Eleftheria terrae: one gene and its partner. The protein of the gene in region 1 interacts with the protein of each later gene in a pairwise test. Links are inferred from orthologs where the notes say so. Each region holds a gene or a part of one and is shown on either strand. Other genes may lie near its edges. The genes, in order: N7L95_RS03235 and N7L95_RS09055.

What was found.
Region 2: the proteins of N7L95_RS03235 (region 1) and N7L95_RS09055 interact in binary tests that used the Escherichia coli proteins (3 or more experiments, as listed by UniProt). The link is inferred for Eleftheria terrae from one-to-one orthologs.

The regions. Positions count from the first base shown.
Region 1 is NZ_CP106951.1:669,574-681,009, forward strand. Bases 5,742-8,591 are described here. They hold N7L95_RS03235 (methyl-accepting chemotaxis protein), read left to right. Parts: upstream 5,742-6,305; coding sequence 6,306-7,877; downstream 7,878-8,591. Other genes in these bases: N7L95_RS03230 (TRAP transporter substrate-binding protein), read left to right, coding at 5,742-6,075; N7L95_RS03240 (CAP domain-containing protein), read right to left, coding at 8,116-8,591. Outside these bases: astD (succinylglutamate-semialdehyde dehydrogenase), read right to left, coding at 1-1,445; astA (arginine N-succinyltransferase), read right to left, coding at 1,438-2,478; N7L95_RS03220 (arginine N-succinyltransferase), read right to left, coding at 2,498-3,547; N7L95_RS03225 (acetylornithine/succinyldiaminopimelate transaminase), read right to left, coding at 3,544-4,791; more of N7L95_RS03230, read left to right, coding at 5,080-5,741; more of N7L95_RS03240, read right to left, coding at 8,592-8,787; N7L95_RS03245 (ZIP family metal transporter), read right to left, coding at 9,068-9,988; N7L95_RS03250 (manganese catalase family protein), read right to left, coding at 10,084-11,037; N7L95_RS03255 (LysM peptidoglycan-binding domain-containing protein), read left to right, coding at 11,316-11,436. UniProt on the Escherichia coli protein: Receptor for the attractant L-aspartate and related amino and dicarboxylic acids. Tar also mediates taxis to the attractant maltose via an interaction with the periplasmic maltose binding protein. Tar mediates taxis away from the repellents cobalt and nickel.
Region 2 is NZ_CP106951.1:2,078,358-2,089,867, reverse strand. What follows is about bases 7,057-9,980. They hold N7L95_RS09055 (chemotaxis protein CheA), read right to left. Parts: upstream 9,638-9,980; coding sequence 7,475-9,637; downstream 7,057-7,474. Other genes in these bases: N7L95_RS09050 (response regulator), read right to left, coding at 9,681-9,980; N7L95_RS09060 (chemotaxis protein CheW), read right to left, coding at 7,057-7,449. Also shown: N7L95_RS09090 (methyl-accepting chemotaxis protein), read right to left, coding at 1-319; N7L95_RS09085 (methyl-accepting chemotaxis protein), read right to left, coding at 385-1,965; N7L95_RS09080 (chemotaxis protein CheW), read right to left, coding at 1,978-2,454; N7L95_RS09075 (methyl-accepting chemotaxis protein), read right to left, coding at 2,572-4,149; N7L95_RS09070 (methyl-accepting chemotaxis protein), read right to left, coding at 4,457-6,307; N7L95_RS09065 (chemotaxis protein CheW), read right to left, coding at 6,367-6,873; more of N7L95_RS09060, read right to left, coding at 6,955-7,056; more of N7L95_RS09050, read right to left, coding at 9,981-10,043; N7L95_RS09045 (hypothetical protein), read right to left, coding at 10,088-10,540; N7L95_RS09040 (hybrid sensor histidine kinase/response regulator), read left to right, coding at 10,720-11,510. UniProt on the Escherichia coli protein: Involved in the transmission of sensory signals from the chemoreceptors to the flagellar motors. CheA is autophosphorylated; it can transfer its phosphate group to either CheB or CheY.

The DNA of each region.
Region 1 (11,436 bases):
GCCGGCTTGGCCGGCAGGCTGGCGCGCGGCGCCGTCATGCCGGCCACCGGCCAGGCGCAGTAGTCCGCCGCGTAGTAGGCGCTCGGCCGGTGGTTGCCGGAGCGGCCCACGCCGCCGAAGGGCGCCGAGCTGGCCGCCCCGGTGGTGGGCTTGTTCCAGTTGACGACGCCGGCCCGCACCTCGGTCCAGAAGCGCTGCCACAGCGCCTCGTCGTCGCTCAGCAGGCCGGCCGCCAGGCCGTAGCTGGTGTGGTTGGCGGCGGCCAGCGCCGCATCGAAGTCGGCCACCCGCTGCACCTGCAGCAACGGGCCAAAGATCTCCTCGTCCGGCAGGCCCTGCAGGCCGCTCACGTCAAGCACGCCAGGCGACAGCAGGGCCGAGCCCGGCTGCGCCGCACGCATCTCCAGCAGCACGCGTGCACCCAGCTCGACAAGCGCCTGCTGGCGCACCAGCAGGTCGGCCGCGACGCGGGTCGACACCACCGGCCCCATGAAGGGCTGCGGCTGCGCGTTCCAGGGCCCGACCGCGATGGCCTGCGCCACCTCCACCAGCCGGGCCACCAGGCGCTCGCCGCGGGCGTCGTCGGGCACGATGAGCCGGCGCGCGCAGGTGCAGCGCTGGCCGGCGCTGACCCAGGCCGACATCACGATGTGGTGCACCGCCGCCTCGGTGTCCGCCACGTCCCAGGCCACCAGCGGGTTGTTGCCGCCCATCTCGAGTGCCAGCAGCTTCTGCGGCTGCCCGGCAAACTGGCGCGAGATGGCCGCTCCGCCCTGGAAGCTGCCGGTGAACAGCACGCCGTCGACCTCGGCATGCGCGGTCAGCGCGGCGCCCGTCTCGCGGCCGCCGTTGACCACGTTGAGCACGCCCGCCGGCAGGCCGGCGCGGTGCCAGCACTCGGCCATCAGCAGCCCCACCCCGGGGGCGTACTCGCTGGGCTTGAAGACCACCGTGTTGCCGGCCAGCAGGGCCGGCACGATGTGGCCGTTGGGCAGGTGGCCGGGGAAGTTGTAGGGCCCGAGCACCGCCATCACGCCGTGCGGCCGGTGGCTCAGCAGGCTGGCGCCGTCGGCACCTTCGGTGCGGCGCTCGCCGGTGCGCTCGCGCCAGGCCTGGATGGAGATGTCCACCTTGTTGACCATGGTGGTGACCTCGGTGCGTGCCTCCCACAGCGGCTTGCCGACGGCGCGTGCGATCTGCACGGCCAGCGTCTCGGCGGCCTGGTTCAGCTCGGTCTTGTAGCGCTGCAGCACCGCGATGCGCTCGTCCACCGGGCGGCGCGACCAGCCGGCGAAGGCGCGCCGGGCTGCCTCGCAGGCGGCCGCCACCTCGGCGCTGCCGGCCTCGAAGCCGCGCCACACCGCCTCGTCGGTGGCGGGGCAGATCGAAGCCAGGGGCCGGCCGCCGCCGGCCTGCGGCTCGCCTTGTATCCAGTGGCTATACATGAAGCTTGTCTCCTGCATTGAGTGCGACCACGCGCACGGGGTCGCCGTCGGCCAGTTCGAGGGCGGCCAGCTCGGCCTCGCCGAGGTCGAAGCGGCCGTAGGCCGGCTGGCCACTGCTGACGATGACGCGGAAGTCACCGCGCACGGTGTTGCTCACCAGCACCGGGGCACCGCCGCTGCGCGGGGCGGGCCCGCCCCTGCGGGCGATCGCCAGCACGCTTTCGCGGGTGATGCGCAGCTGCTTGATGTGGCCTTGCAGCACCGGGCCGGCGTCGAAGATGTCGACGAAGCCCTCGTACAGCAGGCCTTCCTGCTCCAGCAGCCGGCGCGCGGGCGCGGTGTCGCGGTGCACCACGCCGATCACCTCGCGCGCGGCGTCGGTGAGGAAGTCGGTGTAGACCGGGTAGCGCGGCATCAGCTCCGCGATGAAGGACTTGGGGCCCAGGCTGCTGATGTCGTCGGCCTCGGCGAAGTCCATCCGGAAGAAGTGCCGCCCCAGGCTTTCCCAGAACGGCGAGGAACCGTCCTCGCGCTGCCAGCCGCGCATTTCGGCGATCAGCAACTCGGGGAACAGGTCGAGGAAACCGGCCGCGAACAGCAGCCGGCCCTTCGACAACAGTCGGCCGCACTGGCTGCTGCGGTGCGCTGGCGCCAGGAACAGGGTGCACAGCTCGGCGCTGCCGGTGAAGTCGTTCGAGAGGAACAGCGTCTGCTTGGTCGCATGCACGCCCAGCTCGCGGCTGGCATGCACCAGGCGGCCGACCCGGAAGTTGTAGAAGGCCTCGTCCAGCCCGACCGCCGCCTTCAGCGCGCTGACGCCGATCACCTCGCCGGAGCAGGTGTCCTCCAGCACGAAGACATAGTCGCACTCGGCGGCCGGCAGCTGGCCGGCGAAGGAGGCCACGGCCCGCTCGATGCGCCGGCCGAGCATGGTGCGGTCGGGCTTCAGCGTGGTCATGCCGGCACCCACCTGGCGGGCCAGCGACAGCAGCGCGTCAAGGTCGCCGCTGCGGATGGATCGGAACACGATCATCGGGAAGTTCTCCTGCTCGTCATGCCGCCGCCACCATCACGCTGTCGCCTGAGGCGACGCCCAGCGCAGCCAGCGTGGCGGCCGGCGCCAGCAGCAAACCGTCGTCCAGCTTCAGCAGGCCGGCGCTGCGGCAGCAGCGGAAGTCGGCAGTGGGGCCGCAGCCGGCCACCAGCAGCTCGGGCACGCCGCCCGGCAGCTCGGCCGCCTCGATGACGCAGCGCTGCGCCGATGCCAGGGTGCGCAGCTTGGAGCCGTGGGCTTCGAGGATGGGGCCGCCGTCGAAGATGTCGATGTAGCGGTCGGCCTCGAAGCCCTCGGCACTGAGGATCTCGAAGGGCATGGCCGCCTCGGGGTGCATCTGCCCGAGCACGCCGCGCGCCTCGTCGGGCAGCAGCGGCACGTACACCGGGTAGTGCGGCATCAGCTCGACGATGAGCGTGCGGTTGCGCGCACCGGCCACCTTGCGCTCGACGTCCATGTAGTCCATGCCAAAGAACTTGCGGCCCAGCGCGTCCCAAAACGGCGAGGCGTGCTGCGCATCGGTCCAGCCGGCCAGCGAGACGAAGAATTCGCTGGCGAAGCGCTCGCGGCCGCTGGCCACCAGCATCAGCCGGGCGCGCGACAGCAGCTCGGCCGCCTCGGCCGGCACCTGCTCGCGGGCGACGAAGAAGCTCAGCAGCTGGGTGTGGTCGGTGAGGTCCGAGCACAGGTTGAGCACATGCACGTTGTTGCTGATGCGCAGGTCGCGCGAGGCGTGGTGCACGACGTCGTTGCGATAGGCGAAGAAGGTGCCCTGCGAGCCGGCGGTGGCACGGATGGCCGCCACCCCGCGCAAGGCACCCTGGGGGTCTTCCAGCACCAGCAGGTAGGACTCGTCGCCCGGCACGTCGACGCTGCGGGCGGCCGAATCGATGCAACGCTCGACCGTCTCGCGGATCTGCTGCGGCGCGCGCGGCAGGGTGTGCACCTGCGGGTCGGCCTGCGCCGTCAGCTCGATCAGGGCCGGCAGGTCGTGCTCGCGCACCAGCCGCGCCACCCAGCCGCGTGAGCCGCTGGCCACCATGCTCATGATTGCGGCGCCAGGAAGCGGCGGGCGGTGGCCCGCAGGCGAAGCAGCGCTTCGTCGATCTCGGCGTCGCTGATCACCAGCGGCGGCAGCAGCCGCACGACGTTGGGCCCGGCAATCAGCAGCATCAGCCGCTCTTGCTCGGCCGCGCGGGTGAATTCCTTGGCACGGCCCTGCTGGGCCGCGTCCAGCACCAGGCCGATCATCATGCCGCGGCCGCGCACCTGCGTGAACAGGCCGGGGAAGTCGCCCAGCAGCTGCTGCAGCCCGGCATGCAGGCGCTCGGCTGCCTGCCCGACCCGTGTCAGGAAGGCGGGTGCCTGGATGATCTGCACCACCGCCGCCGCCACCGCGCAGGCCAGCGGGTTGCCGCCATACGTCGTGCCGTGGGTGCCGACCGACAGGCTGGTGGCCAGGTCGTGCCGGGTCAGCATGGCGCCGATGGGATAGCCGTTGCCCAGGGCCTTGGCGGTGGTGAGGATGTCGGGCTCGACGCCGTAGTGCATGTAGGCATAGAGCGAGCCGGTGCGGCCCAGCCCGCATTGCACCTCGTCGAAGATCAGCAGGGCGTCGTGGCGGTCGCAGAGCCGGCGCAGCGCCTGCAGGTACTCGTGCGAGGCCGGCAGCACGCCGCCCTCCCCCTGCACCGGCTCGACGATGACGGCACAGACATCGTCGCCCATGGCCTGCTCGGCCGCCGCGATGTCGTTGAACGGCACATGGCCGATGCCCGGTGGCAGCGGCTCGAAGCCTTCGGTGTACTTGGGCTGGCCGCCGGCCGTGACGGTGAACAGCGTGCGGCCGTGGAAGGACTGCTGGCAGGCCACGATGCGCCGCTTGGCGTCGCCGTGCTTCAGTGCGGCATGGCGACGCGCCAGCTTCAGCGCCGCCTCGTTCGCTTCGGCGCCGGAATTGCAGAAGAAGGCCCGGTCGGCAAAGGTCGCCCCGGTGAGCAGCGAAGCGAGCCGCAGCACCGGCTCGTTGGTGTAGCCGTTGCCCACGTGCCAGAGCTGCTCGGCCTGCGCCTGCAGCGCTTGCACCACCGCGGGATGCGCATGGCCCAGGCTGGTGACGCCGATGCCGCTGGTCAGGTCGAGGTATTCCACGCCTTGCTGGTCCTGCAGCCACAGGCCGCGGGCACGGCGCGGCACCACCTGGCTCGGGGCATAGACCGGCACCAGCAGGTCATCGAAATCGGCACGCGAGACGGCTTGGGGTTCGGGCGCGGGCTGCAGCTTGGCATTCATGGCGTTCGTCGCTGGGGTGATGGGTGGCGCCAGTCTAGGCAGGCGCCGTGCCCCGGTCTTGCGGCAAAGCGACAGCGATTTTCAGAAGTCGGCCGTCATGCAGGTGCACTGCGGGTTGCCCCGGATGACCCTCTGTCCCCGGCTTGGTTCAAGGGTTTACCCTAGACTTCAGCCTCGGCACCGGCGGCCGAAGCGCCGCATTGCGGCGGGCCGGCCGGGCCCTGCCGCGGGGGCGTCCGGCCTGCGCCGGCCCTTGCGGCTGCCTTGCTCATCCTCAGGAGGAATCGAATGACCCTGTCCCGCCGCCTGGCGCTGGGTGGCGTCGCTGCCTGCGCCGTGGGCGCCTTGCAGCGGCCCGCCCGTGCCAGCACGTCCCGGCTGCGCCTGTCCGGCGCCTACGGCGACGCTCTCTTCCACGGCCGCAACCTGCGCGCCTTCGCCAGCCAGGCGGCCAGCCTGTCACGCGGCAGCCTGGACATCGAGGTGGTGCCCGACGGGCGCCTCAAGCCGATGGATCAGGTGCTGCCGGCCCTGCAACGCCAGGAGCTGGCCTTCGGCGAGGTGCTGATGTCGGCCTGCGCCAGCCAGCATGCGCTGCTGGGCATCGATGCCCTGCCCTTCATCGTGCGCAGCTTCGAGGATGCGCAGCACCTGTGGGAAGCCACCCGCGAGGCGGTCCAGCAGCAACTGGGCGAGCGTGGCGTGCGGGTGCTGTATGCGGTGCCGTGGCCGGCCCAGGGCCTGTTCTGCCGCCACCCGGTCGGCCGCCTGCAGGACCTGAAGGGGCTGCGGCTGCGGGTCTACGACGAGACCACACAGCGGCTCGCCGAGCTGGTGGGCGCCCATGCGGTGACGGTCGCCGCGGCCGACCTGCCTCGCGCCGTCGCCGATGGCCGGCTGGACGCGATGTTCACCTCGAGCAGCACCGGCGTCGATTGCCAGGCCTGGAGCTCGATGAGCACCTTCATCGACCTGCGCGCCTGGATTCCGAAGAACATGGTATGTGCGAGCGACGCCGTCTGGCGCGGCTTGCCCGACCCGGCCCGCGCCGCGCTGCTGCAGGCGGCGCGCCAGGCCGAAAGCAGCGGCTGGCAGCTGGCTCGCCAGGCCGACGAAGCCGCCAAGCAGCAGTTGACCGCCCACCGCATGACGGTGGAGCCGCCAAGCGCCGAGCTGCGCCGTCCGCTCGACCTGATGGGCGAGCGCTTCGGCCGCGAGACCGCGCACAAGGCCGGCATGGACTACACGCGGGCGCTGCTGGCCTACTACACCCGCCGCGGTTGAGCGGGGCCCGGTCTCCCGGGCGGCTGCACCACTGACTACCGCAGATCGGCAAATCCGTCACGCTGATGCCACCGCCGTGGCGGCGCCGGCTCAAGTCGCGCGGCAGGCGGGCCGAAAACGCGGCCTGCCGGTCCGCCGATCGCCATTTGCGCACCACCGTGCGAAATCGATCGGCGCGGCCCCTGATCACAACCCGCGGAGCGCAGCCGCACTACACAGCCTGGTAGACCATGAAATTCTTCAACAACCTGCGCATCGGCAGCCGCCTGGCATTGAGCTTCGGCCTCGTCGTCTTGCTGATGCTCGTGTCGCTGGCCCTGAGCCTCGTCAATGTGGCCGGCATCAAGGACCTGGTGGTCGAGGCCGGCGGCCCCCAGGCGCGCCGCCACGCCCTGATGGCGGAGTGGCAGCAGAACATTGCCGTCAACGGCAGCCGTGCGCTCGCGCAGGCCATGAGCAGCGATGCGGCCCTGAGTGCCGAGGTCGCCAATGAAGTGAAGGCGACCACCGCCCGCACGTCGGAGCTGATCAAGGAGTTCACCGAGCTTGAGACGAGCGCGGAAGGCAAGGCGCTGCAGGCGGCGCTGGGCGAGGCACGCAGCCGCTACCTGCGCTTGCGTGACGAGATGTTCAAGGCCAAGGAGAGTGGCGATGCCGCCGCGCTGGCCCAGGCCATGGCGCGCTTCCGCGACGTCACCAAGGAGTACCTGGCCAGCGCCAACCGGCTGCTGGAGCTACAGGACCAGCGCGTCAAGGACGGCGTGGTGGCCACGGTGCACAAGCTGGATGCCACCCGCTGGATCAACCTCGTGGCGGTCGGCATCAACGTGGTGCTGGCCTTGGCGCTCGGCGGCGCACTGCGGCGCAGCATCGTGCGGCCGCTGGGCGAGGCGCAGCAGGCGGCGGCCCGCATTGCCACCGGTGACCTCACCGGGCAGCTGAGCGAAGGCGGCCGCGATGAGACCGGGCAGCTTGGCCGCTCCCTGTCCACCATGCACCGCTCGCTGCGCGGCATGGTGGGCGACATCCGCCAGGCCAGCGAATCGATCCGCGTGGCCAGCAGCGAGGTGGCTTCCGGCAGCGAAGACCTGAGCCGCCGCACCGAACAGGCCGCCAGCAGCCTGCAGGAAACCGCCAGCTCGATGGAGCAGCTGGCCGTCACCGTGGCCCAGTCGGCCGAGGCCTCGCGCCGGGCCAGCGAGCTGGCCACCTCGGCGGCAGAAGTCGCCCGCCGGGGCGGCGCGGTGGTGGACCAGGTGGTGAGCACCATGGACGAGATCAACGACAGCAGCAAGCGGATTGCCGACATCATCGGTGTGATCGACGGCATCGCCTTCCAGACCAACATCCTGGCCCTCAATGCGGCGGTCGAGGCAGCACGTGCCGGCGAGCAGGGCCGCGGCTTCGCGGTGGTGGCCTCGGAGGTGCGCAGCCTGGCGGGCCGCTCGGCCCAGGCGGCCAAGGAGATCAAGGGCCTCATCGGCCTGAGCGTGGACCGTGTGGAAACCGGCGCCGCCCTCGTCAACGGCGCTGGCGCGACGATGCGCGAGATCGTCGCCAGCGTGCAGCAGGTCACCGACATGATCGCGGAGATCTCGGCCGCCTCCAGCGAGCAGGCGGACGGCATCGGCCACGTCAAGACCGCGGTGGACCAGCTGGACCAGATGACACAGCAGAACGCGGCACTGGTGGAGCAGTCGAGCGCGGCGGCCGACAGCCTGAAAGCGCATGCGATGCAGCTGGCCCGCGCGGTCGAGAGCTTCCGCCTCGGCGCCGGCAACGAACCGGCAGTGGCGGGCTGACCCGGCATGCCGAGGCAGGCCCCGCAGGAGCCGGGGCCCGCGAGGAGCGCCGCCGAGGTCGGCCCGTGCCGTCCCATCGCGCCAGGACGCCAGGGCGCATCAGGCGAAGGCCGCCGTTGACGGCCCGCCAGGCCAGGGGCGACCGGCGTTTGCCGGCCAGCTCACTGAGCGGGCGGGTCGAGCTTGAGCGTCCGCTGTATCGGCGCGGTGTGCTGGCGCCGCGTCCTGGGTGGCCCGCTTACCGCGGTGCCGCCAGGTTGAGCACCCAGTACTTGTTGTAGGCAGCGCCGGTGGCCTTCACGCAAGCCAGCCCGATATGGCGCACGCCATTGCCCATGAGGTTGGCGCAATGGCCGTCGCTCTTCATCCAGCCGGCCACGACCGTGGCGACGCTTGCCTGCCCGGCGGCAATGTTCTCCGAAGCCGAGGACCAGCGGTAGCCGGCGGCCTCGATGCGTTGCACGAAGGTGCGGCCGTCGCGGCTGGTGTGGTCGAAGTAGTCGTGCTGGGCCATGTCGCCCGCGTGGCCGGCGGCGGCCGCGGCGAGCTGGTCGTTCCAGGCCACCGCGCCGGCCGGCGCGAAGCTGCCCTTGCTGCCACAGCTGGCACCGGCCGCACGGTGCTGGTTGATCAGCCGCACCGCCTCGGCCTTGAAGTCGGGCAGGCCGCAGTCCGCAAGGACGGCCTGCGGCTCGCCGGGCGCCTGCGGCTCGCCGGGCGCCTGCGGCTCGCCGGGCGCCTGCGGCTCGCCGGGCGCCGGCGCCACCGTGCCCGGGCCACCGCTGTCCTGCGGCGTGTCGTCCTGCCCGCCCCCGCCTCCACCCCCGCCACCACAGGCGACCAGCGCCGCTGCCATCGCGGCGGCAAACAGGAAGGAAAGGCGCTGGGCAGCACCGCTGGACAAGGACATGGCGATTCTTCTGAGGAGGGATGGGCGAAAAGCCGCGCATCATGCCCGGATCGCGGCGTGCCGTGCACCGGCGCACGACCATCGACCCCATCGCCCCGACAAACGGCAGGCGCGTGCCGCGCGCGGTCCCCCGCTGCCTGGCGCGAGCGGCCCGGTCCGGCCCCAGCACCGCCCCGGCAGGAGGGTGGCCGGTCGTGACTTCCGTCACGTTTCTTGCGGGATACCCGGTGCCCGATGCCGCGCCTGGTGGCGGCGGGCGGCGGACATCCGCGCCAGTGCTTCAGCCCAGCGCCGTGTCCAGCAGCATCATGATGACGAAGCCGAGCATCAGGCCCCCGGTGGCCCAGGCTTCATGGCCCTGGCGATGCGACTCCGGGATGATCTCGTGGCTGATGACATAGAGCATCGCGCCGGCCGCGAAGGCGAGCCCCCAGGGCAGCAGCACCGCCGACAACGCCAGCACCAGCGCCCCCAGCACTGCGCCCAGCGGCTCCACCAGCCCGGTGGCCGCCCCCAGGGCGCCGGCCGTCAGCCGCCCATAGCCGGCGGTGCGCAGCGCAAGCGCCACCACCAGGCCTTCGGGCACGTCCTGGATCGCGATGCCGGTGGCCAGCGCACTGCCGGCCAGCGGGTCGTTGCCGGCGAAGGCGACGCCTATGGCCAGCCCCTCCGGCAGGTTATGCAGAAAGATCGCGAAGACGAACAGCCAAGTGCGCTTGAGCAGCGCCGCCTGCTTGCCTTCACGTCCCTTGATGAAATGTTCGTGTGGCAGCCACCGGTCCAGCGCGAACACGAAACCGCCGCCCAGCAGGATGCCGGCGCCGACGATCAGGGCCGAGCCCCAGTGACCCGCGCCCTGCTGCACCGCGACCTCCAGGCCCGGCACGATGAGCGAGAAGGAGCAGGCCGCCAGCATCACGCCGGCGCCGAAGCCGAGCATGGCATCGCGCGTGCGCTCGGCCGGTGGCGTGTGGGCCAGCAACACCGGCAAGGTGCCCAAGGCGGTGGCGGCAGCGGCCATCAGGCCGCCCAGCCACGCCTGGCCGACCCGCGGATCGGCGGCGGCCAGTTGCCGCCACAGCAGCCACACCCCGGCGCAGACACCGGCCACCCACAGGGCGAGCCCAAGCAGCTGCCGGGGCCGCGGCCGTGTCAATGACGGCGGGAGACGGGGGGCGTCGAAAGGATCGAGGGCTGCCACGTGTGTCACTCCATTGCGGTGGTGGTGGGCGGCGGCCGGAAGCCGCCGCTTTGCACCTTATGCCTTTTCCAAGGCGGTTCCGCCTTCCGTTTCCATCAGTGCGTCTTGCCGGTACCCGGGGCCAGGCGGCTGCGCGCCTGGGCCGAAGACGCGGTGGCCGGGTCGAGCAGCGCTTCGTTCGGGCCCATGCCCAGTTCGGCGCCGGTCATCGGATCGGACGTCGGGTCGGACGAGGTCCGGGCCACCAGCTGCTTGGCCACGGCCAACTCGTCGGGCTTGAGCCGCAGCTCCGGCAGGCCGGTGCCGCCGTCCACCGCCTGCTGCTCGTCGCGGTCGGTGATGTAGCGGAAGTTGTCATCGCTGTTCCACGGCCCGCGCATGTCCCCTTCGCCCTGCGACATGTTGAAGTAGGCGTTGGTGAAGCGCGGGTCGCCCGGCAGCTTGCCCGGAGGGAAGTTGGGCTGCATCGAGTACAGCGCCTTCTCGAAGGATTGCTGGTGCGCGATCTCGCGCGTCATCAGGAAGCCCAGGGCCTCCTTCACGCCGGGGTCGTCGGTGGCGTTGATGAGGCGTTCGTAGATGATCTTGGCGCGCGCCTCGGCGGCGATGTTAGAGCGCAGGTCGGCGGATGGGTCACCGATCGAGTCGATGTAGCCGGCGTTCCAGAGCTGACCGCCCGAATTGGTCAGCGCCGGACCGCCGCCATACAGCACCTGCGTCACATGCGAGTCATTGCCGGCACCCGTGATGGAGCGGTACATCTCCGCTTCCTCTTCCACCCCTTCGGAGATGCGACCCTTGGCACCCTTGTTGAGCATCGCCACGATGGTGCCGATCACCTCCAGGTGGCTCAGCTCCTCGGTGGCAATGTCCATCAGCATGTCCTTGCGGCCTGGATCGTCTTCAGCCAGGGCCTGGGTGAAATAGCGACAGGCGGCGGCCAGTTCCCCCTGAGGCCCGCCGAATTGCTCCAGCAGCAGATTGGCCAGGCCGGGATTGGTCTCGCTGACGCGGACTGTGTACTGCAACCGCTTGTTGTGAGCGAACATTTTGACTCCTTGAAAAACGTGGGACGACGACCAGCGCGAAGCTGGGGCGACCCAGCTCATGAGGCAATTGCCTTGCCCGCCCCCCTGTACGGGCGATGCGTTTTTTTCATCGGTGCGATAGGCTAGCGGGAGCCCGCGCCCAGCCTCGCGGCAGCCCGGTACCGCGTCAAAAACGTCAACTAGTTCCGCACCGCTGCACGCGCAACGTGGCCAGCATTGGCGAGGGCCGGAGTTTTCCCATCTAATCCGTCTTACAACACGGACCACTTGGCTAACGGATGACGTTCAAGCTTTCTAAGAACCCGCGTGTGGCGCTCGTGCTGCCGGCCGTGCTCGGCTTGCTGGCGGGCTGTACCACCCCTCCTCCCGCAGAACCACCGCCCGCTCCCGAGGCGGCCG
Region 2 (11,510 bases), 1.4 Mb from region 1 along the record:
CCTCGGCCATCACGCCGAGCGCCTTGCGCGCTTCGTCCAGGGTGGCTTTCCAGGTCTGGCGCAGGGTGCCCACTTCAACCGTGTTGTTGAAGCTGATGATCATCTCTTTCTCGATGCGCCTGGCCCGCTCCAGCGTGGCCCGCAGCTCCTCGGCCTGGGCCATGGAGCGGACCTGCCCCTCCAGCAGGGCCTCCAGCGTCGAGCGGGTGCTGCCCAGCGCCAGGTACCCGGTGGCGCCAATGGCGGTGAGCACCACCAGCGCGAAGATCGTGCTGAAGTAGAGCCGAGTGCGAATCGAGGCGTGTGCCAAGCTTTTTATTGTCATTTCCCCTGCTCCTGCAGTTGTTTACAAATTGGCACACATATGAGCAAACTATGCGCCAGCTAGATCCGGGCGGTGCTGGCTTCCAGCTTGAAGGCCCGCACCACTTCGGAGAGACGGCCGGCCTGCTCCTTGAGGCTTTCTGCGGCTGCGGCGGATTGCTCCACCAGCGCGGCGTTCTGCTGTGTCATCTCGTCGAGGTGCGAGACCGCCTGGTTCACCTGACCGATGCCGTCGTTCTGTTCGCCGGCAGCGGCCGTGATCTCGGCAATGATGTCGGTCACGCGCTGCACCGATCCGACGATTTCGTGCATCGTGCTGCCCGCCGTCTGCACCAACTTGGAGCCGGATTCGACCTTCTCGACGCTGGCGCCGATCAGGCTCTTGATCTCCTTGGCGGCTTGCGCCGAGCGCTGCGCCAGGCTGCGCACCTCGCCGGCCACCACCGCGAAGCCGCGGCCTTGTTCACCGGCGCGGGCGGCTTCCACCGCGGCGTTGAGCGCGAGGATGTTGGTCTGGAAGGCGATGCCGTCGATCACGCCGATGATGTCGGCGATCCGCTTGGACGAGGTGTTGATCTCGTCCATCGTCGCCACCACCTCGGACACCACGCTGCCGCCCTTGGCCGCCACTTCACTGGCCGAGGCGGCCATCTGGTTGGCCTGGCGGGCGGCATCGGCTGACTGCTTCACGGTGCCGGTGAGCTGCACCATCGAGGCCGCGGTGTGCTGCAGGTTCGACGCGGTCTGCTCGGTGCGTGCGCTCAGGTCCTGGTTGCCGCTGGCGATCTCGCTGGAGGCGGTGCTGATGTTCTCGCTCGACAGGTGCACTTTCTGGACGATGGCCCTCAGGGCCGACTGCATCTGCACCAGCGCCTCCAGCAGGTGGGACGCTTCGTCCCGGCCTTCCAGCTGCACCGCGCGGGTCAGGTCGCCGCCCGCAATGGCATGCGCCAGCGCCTGGGCCTGCCCGATGGGCTTGCAGATGCTGTGCATGTTGAGCAGGGTCAGTGGCACCACCACGATGGTGGCGAAGGCCACCGCGACGCCGAACAGCACGATGGTGCCCTGCATCGCATCGCGGTTGCCTTGCTGGGCGGCCTGGCCCTGGCGGTGCACCGCGGTCTCGAGCATCGCGAGCTGCTTCTCGGCGTTGTCGTAGGCCGCATAGGCGGCGCCGGCGATCTTGTTCACCGTGGTGGCCGAGTCATAGGCGGTGGCTTCGAGCTGCGACGCGATGTTGCCGAAACGCTGCTGGTAGTCCTGCAGGTGCTGCTCCAGCGCGCGCGCGGCCGCGGCTTCCTCGCCTTCGGCCGACTGCAGCTTCTTCTGCACCTGCGACAGCGCGTCGGCCAGGCTTTTTCCCCATGCTCCCTTGGCGGTGCGCACCGCCTCCGGGTTCTCATAGTTGATGATCATGTCCTTCTCGTGCCGGCGCACCATGCCCATCGACTCGCGCAGCGAGCTGATGGACTGGCCCTTGAGCACGGCGGTCTGGATGAACTCGTTGCTCAAGGCCTGCAGCCGGTACATGCCCAGCAGGCCCGCGCCGCCGACCATGGCCAGCAGCACCAGCACCACCGCGATGGCGCCGATCATCCGGGTCCGGATGGTGAACAGGCGCATGAGAGTCATGAGTTGCATGGGGTGCCTCGCTCAGTCGGTCAGGCCCATGGCGGGGTCGGTCATCAGCTGCTCGATGTCCAGCAGGATCAGCATGCGCTCGCCGACCTGGGCCAGCCCGGTGATGCAGCCTGCGTCCACGGCCGATCCGATCTCCGGCGCGGCACGCACGTTGTCGGGCGCGATCTCCAGCACGTCGCTCACGCCGTCCACCACCGCGCCGACCACCCGGTTGGCCACGTGCAGCACGATCACCACGGTGAAGGCGCTGTACTCGCAGTTGGCGGTGTTCAGCCGCAGCCGCAGGTCGACGATGGGGACGATGACGCCGCGCAGGTTCACCACGCCCTTGACGTGGGACGGCGCATTGGCAATGCGCGTCGGCGGCTCGTAGGAGCGGATCTCCTGGACCTTGAGGATGTCGATGCCGTACTCTTCCTGGCCCAGCCGGAAGGTGAGGTACTCGCGAGGCCGGGTGGCCGTTTCGGTGAAGCCTTCGATAGCGCCCATGATGCGTGGATACGGAGGTGGTTCGTCGTTGGAGGGAATGCGTCGCGCGGAACCCGGACGGTGGCGCGGCGCTGCATCCTCCTTATCGGCCGGATGCCGCCGCGCTTGAGTCCGGGCTCAGGCTGCCGCGCCAGCCATCGAGCCGAGGCGGAACTGGGAGACCAGCGAAGCGAGGCGCTGCGCCTGGTCCTTCAGGCTCTCCGCCGCGGCGGCGGACTGCTCGACCAGTGCCGCGTTCTGCTGCGTCATGTGGTCGAGCTGGGTCACGGCGGTGTTGACCTGGCCGATGCCCGAGCTCTGCTCGCGCGAGGAGGAGGCGATGTCGCCGATCATGTCCGTCACGCGCTGCACGGCGGAAACGATCTCGCCCATCGAGCTGCCGGCGTCGGCCACCAGCCGGGTGCCGCCCTCGACCTTCTCGACCGAGGTGTTGATCAGCGTCTTGATCTCCTTGGCTGCCTGCGCCGAGCGCTGCGCCAGCGTGCGCACCTCGGCCGCCACGACGGCAAAGCCGCGGCCATGCTCGCCGGCGCGAGCCGATTCGACCGCCGCGTTCAGCGCCAGAATGTTGGTCTGGAAGGCGATCGCGTCGATGACACCGATGATGTCGGCGATCTTGCGTGAGGCGGCGGTGATCTCGTCCATGGTGGATACCACGCGGGACACCACCTCGCCACCGTGTTGCGCCGCCGAGGTCGCCGAATGCGCCAGCGCCGAAGCCTGCTGCGCGCTTTCGGCACTGTGGTTCACGGTGCCGGTGAGCTGCTCCATCGAGGAGGCGGTCTGCTGCAGGTTGCTGGCGGCCTGCTCGGTGCGGGCCGACAGGTCGTGGTTGCCGCTGGCGATCTCGGTGCTGGCGGTGGTGATGCTGTCGGTCGCGGTGCGTACCTGGCTGACCATGCTGCGCAGCGACTCCTGCATGTCCACCAGCGCCTGCTGCAGCTCGCCGGCTTCGCCGCCGGTGTTGACCTCCAGCGCGTGCGAGAGGTCGCCGGCCGCGATGGCGCGGGCCTGTTCCACCACGCCGCGGATGGGGCGCGAGATGGAGCGGCTCATCCACCAGCCGAACACCGCCGCGAAAGCAAGGCTCGCCGCGGCGAGTACCACGGTGATGATCGCTGCCGCACGGGTATCGGCTTGCGCCTGGGCGGAGGCGGCGCTGGCGCTCTGCAGCGCCAGTGCCTGCAGCTTCTCGATGCCTTGCACGTAGGTGACGCGGGCCTTCTCGAACTCGCCGTTGAGCAGGCCTTCGAGGGCCACGTAGTCGCCCTGGTCACGCATGTCCTTGATGCGGGGCTGCAGCGCCGTCACCGTCTTGCGCAGCTCGTCGACCTGCTTGAACTGCTGCAGCACCGGCTCGCTGTCGATGGTGGACTCGACCACCTTCTGCAGCTTCTCGATCTGCACCGAGGCGGTGGCATAGTCCTTCATCAACTGGTCCGGATAGTCGCCGGTACCGAGCCGCGAATGGGTCGCAACCCGAAAGACATTCAGCTCCACCAGCGCCTTCCACTCGCTGGCAACCTGCATCAGCCGCCATTCACGGCTGGACAGCCGCTCCAGCACGGCCGTGGTGTCGAACAGCTTCTTCACGCTGTAGCCGTTGATGATGACCATCAGGGCCATCAGGAGCCCGAGCGCGACTGCCAGGCGGGTAGGAATGCGGGTTCGGTCGAAACGGGCGATGAGGCTCATGGAATCTCCTTGTTGTCCTGGCTGGCTTGACGTCGTGCCGCGCAGGCACGCGGTGAAGCTAGCGGTCTGCGGCAGTCGGCGGCTGGTATGTCGGCCGCCGTCCTGCGCCGTGACGGAGCCGCCCGGATCCTGTGAGGATTGTCCGGAGCCGGCGAAGGGCCGTCGCCCGGAATATCGGAGCGTTTCCGGGCCTTCTTGAGGCACCGGAGCTGCGGGTTTACCGCGATGTGGCGCTGCCTGCGTGAGCTTTCCAACGAAAAACGCCCGCGGCTGCGGGCGTTGTGGGGTGGGGAGCCGCTGTCGCAGCTCAGAAGCTGGTCCAGTCGTCGTCATCCACCGGTGCCGGCGCGGCGGCCGGCGCCGGCGGGGCGGGCTGGGCCGGAGCTGCCTTGGCCGGCGTGGCGGCCGGCTTGCTGGCTGCCGCCGGCTTGGCGGGGGACGCCGGCAGCGCCGGTGCGGGTGTCTTGACGGCTGCCGGTGCGGGTGCCGCGGCGCGTGCCGGGCTGGAGGCCGCCGGGCGGAGGGTGGCTTGCGGTGCCGCGGCCGGCGCTGCGGGCAGGGGCGTCGCACGGACAGGCGCGGCCGCGGCCTGCACCGGGCGGGCCGCGTCGCTCAGCTTGAAGGCGCCGACCACTTCACCCAGGCGCAGGGCCTGTTCCTTCAGCGATTCGGCGGCTGCGGCCGATTCCTCGACCAGCGCGGCGTTCTGCTGCGTCATGTGGTCGAGCTGGGTCACCGAGCCATTGACCTGGCCGATGCCGGAGCTCTGCTCCGCTGCGGCAGCGGTGATCTCGCCGATGATGTCGCTGACCCGCTGCACCGAGGCGACGATCTCGCTCATGGTGGCGCCGGCATCCTCCACCAGCCGCGAGCCGGACTCGACCTTCTCGGTGCTGGCGGTGATCAGGCTCTTGATCTCCTTGGCGGCCTGGGCGGAGCGCTGCGCCAGGCTGCGCACCTCGCCAGCCACCACCGCGAAGCCGCGGCCCTGCTCGCCCGCACGGGCCGCTTCCACCGCGGCGTTGAGCGCCAGGATGTTGGTCTGGAAGGCGATGCCGTCGATCACGCCGATGATGTCGGAGATCTTCTTCGAGGCGACATTGATCTCGTCCATCGTGGTGACCACCTGCGACACCACCTCGCCGCCCCGGGCCGCCACCGAGGAGGCGGAGGAGGCCAGCTGGTTGGCCTGGCGGGCGGCGTCGGCCGACTGCTTGACGGTGCCGGTGAGCTGCTCCATCGAGGATGCGGCCTGCTGCAGGTTGGATGCGGTCTGCTCGGTGCGCACGCTCAGGTCCTGGTTGCCGTGGGCGATCTCGGTGGACGCGGTGGCAATGCCATCGGCGGCAGTGCGGACCTTGGACACCATGGCCTGCAGCGCGTCGCGCATCTGCGCCAGGCCGTGCTGCAGCCGGGCGGCTTCGTCCTGGCCCTGGCTGTCGATGACGACGGTCAGGTCGCCACCGCCGACGCGCTCGGCGAACTCGGTGGCACTGACGATCGGCCCCACGATGGAGCGGCTGACACGCCAGCCCAGCAGCAGCACCAGCGCCACCGAGGCGGCCAGCAGCACCACCACGGCCGTGGTGATCAGCCCGTAGAGGCCGTTGAGCTTGTTGGTGACCAGGGTGATGTAGCCGTCCACCGACTTGAGTGTTTCGGCGAGGGCGACCTCGCCCTTGTACATGCGGGCCTTGGCCGTGGCCAGCGCGGCATTCGCCTCGGCGGCCGAGGTGAACTGGCCGGCGGCGACCTTCTCCAGCACCGGCAGCGCGGCTTCACCGTAGGCGGAGAAGTCGGCGGCGATCTGCCGGCCGGCCTCGACGGTTTTCGGGTCGGAGACGCGCGCGTTCAGGTCGGCCAGCCATTGCTTGAGCTGCTGCTGCTCCTGCTTCCACTTGGCCAGGTAGTCGGCGGCCTTGCTGGCGTCGCCGATGGACAACAGCAGGTCCTTCTCGTAGCGGCGGCTCTGCAGCATGGCCACATAGCTCATGTCGGCGGCTTTCATGCCGAGCACGACATGCTCGTTGTAGCGGTTGATCGACTGGTTCTGCAGGCGGGAGGTGTACCAGGCGGCGGCGCCGAGCACCACCACGAGCAGGGCCATCAACGCAAAGGACAGCGTCAGCCGGGTTTGGATGGACAGGCGTCGGAGCATGGGGGCGACTCGCGCAAGAGGAAGGGGCGCGGCCCGGCAACGGGCCGCCGGTGGGCCGGTCAGAGGCCGAGTTCAGCGCCGGCGAGCCCGAGGCTCGGCGACAGGATGAGGCTTTCGATGTCCAGCAGGATCAGCATGCGCTCGGCCACCTGGCCGAGGCCGGTGATGAAGCGGGCATCCACCACCGAGCTCATTTCGGGAGCCGGCTTGATCGCCTCGGTCGGCATCTCCATCACGTCGCTCACTGCATCGACGACGGCGCCGACCACCCGGTTCTTGAGGTGCAGGATGATGGTGACCGTGAAGCCGTTGTACTCCACCTTCTCGCAGCCGAAGCGCATGCGCAGGTCGACGATGGGCACGATGACGCCACGCAGGTTCACCACGCCCTTGATGAAGGCGGGCGAGTTCGCGATATGGGTCGGCTCCTCGTAGCCGCGGATCTCCTGCACCTTCAGGATGTCGATGCCGTACTCCTCGTTGCCGAGGCGGAAGGTGAGGTACTCGCGTGTCATGCCGCTGCTGGCGCGCGCCTGGCCGGCGCGGCTGCCGGTGGCGGCGGGCATCATGTTCTGGATCGGTTCCATCAGGCCCATCTGGGTCTCCTGCTAGCGGTTCTGTCGGGTTTCTCGGGGAGGCCGCGGGGCTCAGGCCGCTTCGCGTGTCTCGATCAGGCCCAGCTCGGGGCTGGCGATCAGGCTGGCGATGTCCAGCAGGATCAGCATGCGTTCGCCCACCTGGCCAAGGCCCACGATGTAGCGTGCGTCGACGGCCGAGTTGATCTCGGGCGCCGGCTTCACCGACTGGGCCGGGATCTCCAGCACGTCGCTCACCGAGTCCACCACGGCGCCGATCACGCGGTTGCCCACGTTGAGGATCACCGTCACGGTGAGCCCGTTGTAGTCCACCCGTTCGCAGCCGAAGCGCATGCGCAGGTCGACGATGGGCGCGATCACGCCGCGCAGGTTGACGACACCCTTGATGAAGTTCGGTGCGTTGGCGATGCGCGTGGGCGCCTCGTAGCCCCGGATCTCCTGCACCCGCAGGATGTCGATGCCGTATTCCTCGTTGCCGAGGCGGAAGGTCAGGTACTCGCGTGCTGCCGGCACCTGCCGGCTGTCGATGCGTTCGATGTTGCCCATGTCGTTGCCTTGGCGGTTGCAGGGATCAATGGCGGGAGCGGCGCACCAGGCTGCCGGTGTCCAGGATCAGGGCCACGCGGCCGTCGCCCATGATGGTGGCGCCGGAGACGTCGGTCACCTTGCGGTAGTTGGCTTCCAGGTTCTTGACCACCACCTGTTGCTGGCCGAGCAGCTCGTCCACCAGCAGGGCGACGCGGCCGCCTTCGGCCTCGACCACCACCATGATGGAGCTCACATGCTCGAAGTCGAAGCGGGGCACCTGGAAGACCTGTTCCAGCTCCACCACCGGCATGTATTCCTGGCGCACCTCGACCACGCGGCCGCTGTTGCCAATGCTCTTGACCATGCCGGGCTCGACCTGGAAGCTCTCGACCACGGAGGACAGCGGCAGGATGTAGACCTCTTCGCCCACGCCCACGCTCATGCCGTCCATGATGGCCAGCGTCAGCGGCAGCCGCACGGCCACCCGCATGCCGTAGCCTTCGGCAGAGTCGATCTCCACCGTGCCGCCGAGCGAGGCGATGTTCTTCTTCACCACGTCCATGCCGACACCGCGGCCGGAGACATCGGTGACCTGGTCTGCCGTCGAGAAGCCGGGCTCGAAGATCAGGCCCCACACTTCCTGGTCGCTCAGCGAGTCGGGCGCATGCAGGCCGCGCTCGCGCGCCTTCTTCAGCAGCTTCTCGCGCGACAGGCCGCGGCCGTCGTCGCGCACCTCGATCACGATGGAGCCGCCCTGGTGGGAGGCCGCCAGCGTGATGGTGCCCTGTTCGGGCTTGCCCTTGGCCAGGCGGTCCTGCGGCAGCTCGATGCCGTGGTCGCAGGAGTTGCGCACCAGGTGGGTCAGCGGGTCGGTGATCTTCTCGACCAGGCCCTTGTCCAGCTCGGTGGCCTCGCCCTGCGTCACCAGATCGACCTTCTTGCCGAGCTTGGCGGCCAGGTCGCGCAGCATGCGCGGGAAGCGGTTGAACACCGTGGCCATCGGGATCATGCGGATCGACATCACCGCTTCCTGGAGGTCGCGGGTGTTGCGGTCCAGGTCGGTCAGGCCGGCCAGCATCTGCTGGTGCACGGCCGGGTCCAGGCCGCGGCTGTTCTGCGCCAGCATGGCCTGCGTGATCACGAGTTCACCGACCAGGTTGATCAGCTGGTCCACCTTCTCGACCGAGACGCGGATGGTCGCGGCGTCGAGGGCGGCGCCGGCCTTTGCCTCGGCCTTGGCGGCTGCCTTGGGCGCCGGCTTGGCGGCCTGGGGCGAGGCGCTTTCGGTGGGCGTCACATGGCTCTGCGGCGCCCCGGGCGAATTCTCGAAGAAGCCGTAGCCAGCTTCGCCTTCCTTGGCCGCCTCCGTGGCCGCCGGCGCACCAGGGGCGTCGTCGAAGAAGCCGTAGCCGAGGTCGGCCGCGGGGGCCGGTGCGGCCGCCGCCGGCTCGCCGATCGGTGCAAAGCGCACGTGTTCACGCGAGACGTGGAAGGTGAACAGGTCCAGCAAGTCGCTTTCGCTGCTGGAGGTCACGACCTTGAAGCGGCGCATGCCCCCTTCGGCCACGCCGCCGTCCAGCGCCTCGATGGTGCCGAGGTCGACGATTTCCTTGAACAGGTCCACCAGGTTGTTGGCCTGCGACGGGTCGTCCAGCGGGCCGACCGTCAGCTCCAGCGTGCGGGCGCCGGCAGCGGCCGGTGCAGCGGCAGGCGCCGGGGCGGGGGCCGGTGCGGCCACCGGGGCCGGCGCGGCGGCCGCCGCAGCGGCGATGACCTTGGGCGTCTCGCCGGCCACCATGGCACGGATGTTGAACAGCAGCTCGGTGGTGTCGAACTCGTCGCCGGCACCCGTCTGGTGGCGGGCGAGCTGGGCCTTCAAGGCGTCGCCAGAAGCCAGCAGCACGTCCACCATCGGGGCGGTCAGCTGCAGCTCATGGCGGCGCAGCTTGTCCAGCAGCGTCTCCATCTGGTGCGTCAGCTCCGCCACATCGGCGAAGCCGAACGTCGCTGCGCCACCCTTGATCGAGTGGGCGCAACGGAAGATCGCGTTGAGCTCCTCGTCGTCCGGCGCCTCGATATCGAGTTCGAGCAGCAACTGCTCCATGCGGTCGAGGTTCTCGCCGGCTTCTTCAAAAAAGACCTGATAAAACTGGCTCAGGTCGATGCCGGCACTCAGTTGAGAGCCTTCGGACGTCATCTCGCCCATGGCGTGCTCCTTCTGCTGTTCCTTGATGGGTGTCTCGCCGGGCTCAGCGAATCACCTTCTGGATGACCTCGATCAGCTTGCTCGGGTCGAAAGGCTTGACCAGCCAGCCGGTGGCACCGGCGGCACGGCCGGCCTGCTTCATCTGGTCGCTGGACTCGGTGGTGAGGATCAGGATCGGCGTGGCCTTGAACTGCGGGTTTTCGCGCAGCTTCTTGGTCAGGCTGATGCCGTCCATTCGAGGCATGTTTTGATCAGTGAGCACCAGATCGAAGCCGCGGCTGCCCGCCTTCTCGAAGGCGTCCTGACCGTCGACTGCTTCGACCACGTTGTAGCCGGCGCTCTTCAGCGTGAAGGACACCATCTGGCGCATCGATGCCGAATCGTCTACGGCAAGGATTGAATGCATAGCTATCTCCGTTTAGGCCTATATCGGACGTTGCCGGAAGTTCTTTAGAACAGTTCGATGGAGCCGGCGTCCATCTCTGCCTGGGTGACCGGGTTGGGGTTCAGCGGTGCGCTCTCGACCACCGGGGCACCGTCTTCGTCGTCCCCCATCGCTTCGCGAGCGATCTGGTCGGCGCAGTTGCGCAGCCGGCGGTTGGTATGGACGATCAGCTGCGATGCCATGTCCTGGAACTGCAGCGAGGTCACTGCCGAGCCGAGGTTCAGCATCACGGGCATCAGCTCCGAGGTCTGGATACGATGGTCGGTCGCAGCCGTCATCAGCGACTGCATCTGTTCCACCGCGGTGGAAAAGCGCAGCATCAACCCGTCGCAGGCGTCTGCAAGCAGGGTCTGCAGCCGCTCGAGGTCGTTGGTCGCCGTCATCAGGTGGTCCTGGATGTCGGCGGCCATCAACAGCGGCAGCGGGCTGTCTTCGTCTGGCGAGGGGTTCTCGTTCATCAAAACGGGTCTCCACGATGAGGACTCTTGTGCGTCTTCCCCATTAGAATTTTGGGGCGACATGGTGGTCGCCATCGACTCGAAAAGGGCAAGGATTCGCCCACATCTTCGGCACGCACCTTCCTTGCCTGTAGGACTTATTTGGCAAGTCGGCCACTAACCCACGCGAAGGCGCCTTCATGAACCCGTCAACCCTGCGCCGCGAACTGCGGGTGCTTCACATCGAAGACTCCGAGCTGGACCACGAGCTGATGATCACGCAGCTGCAGCGGGCCGGCCTGAACATCCGGGCCGTGCGGGTCGAGACCGCCGCCGACTTCGATGCCGCCCTGCGCAGCGGCCTGGAGGGCCGGCCCTGGGACGTGATCCTGTCGGACTACAACCTGCCCGGCTTCTCGGGGCTGATGGCCCTGGACATGCTGCGCGCCAGCGGGCGGCTGATCCCCTTCATCATCGTCTCCGGCGAGATCGGCGAGGACGTGGCGGTGGAGGCGATGCGCAACGGCGCGAGCGACTACCTGCTGAAGAACAACCTGGCCCGGCTGGCGCCGGCCACGCTGCACGCCATCGAGGCGCAGGAAGCGGTGCGGGCCAAGCAGCAGGCCGACGCGGCGCTGGCCCAGTCGAAGGAGCGGCTGCGCGAGCTGGCCCAGCACTTGCAAACCAGCGTGGAGGCCGAGCGCGCCGCCATTGCGCGCGAGGTGCATGACGATGTCGGCGGTTCCCTCACGGCACTGAAGTTCGACATCGCCTGGATCGCCCGGCACAGCGCCGACGAGGCGGTGCAGCAGCGCGCGCAGTCGGCGCTGGAGCTGGTGAGCCATGCGCTGGACGCGAGCAAGCGCATCATGCACAACCTGCGCCCGGCCATCCTGGAGCAGGGCCTGGTGGCGGCGCTGCAGTGGATGACCGGCGCCTTCGAGAAACGCAATGGCATCGCCACCAGCTTCCACTCCAGCCACGAGCAGCT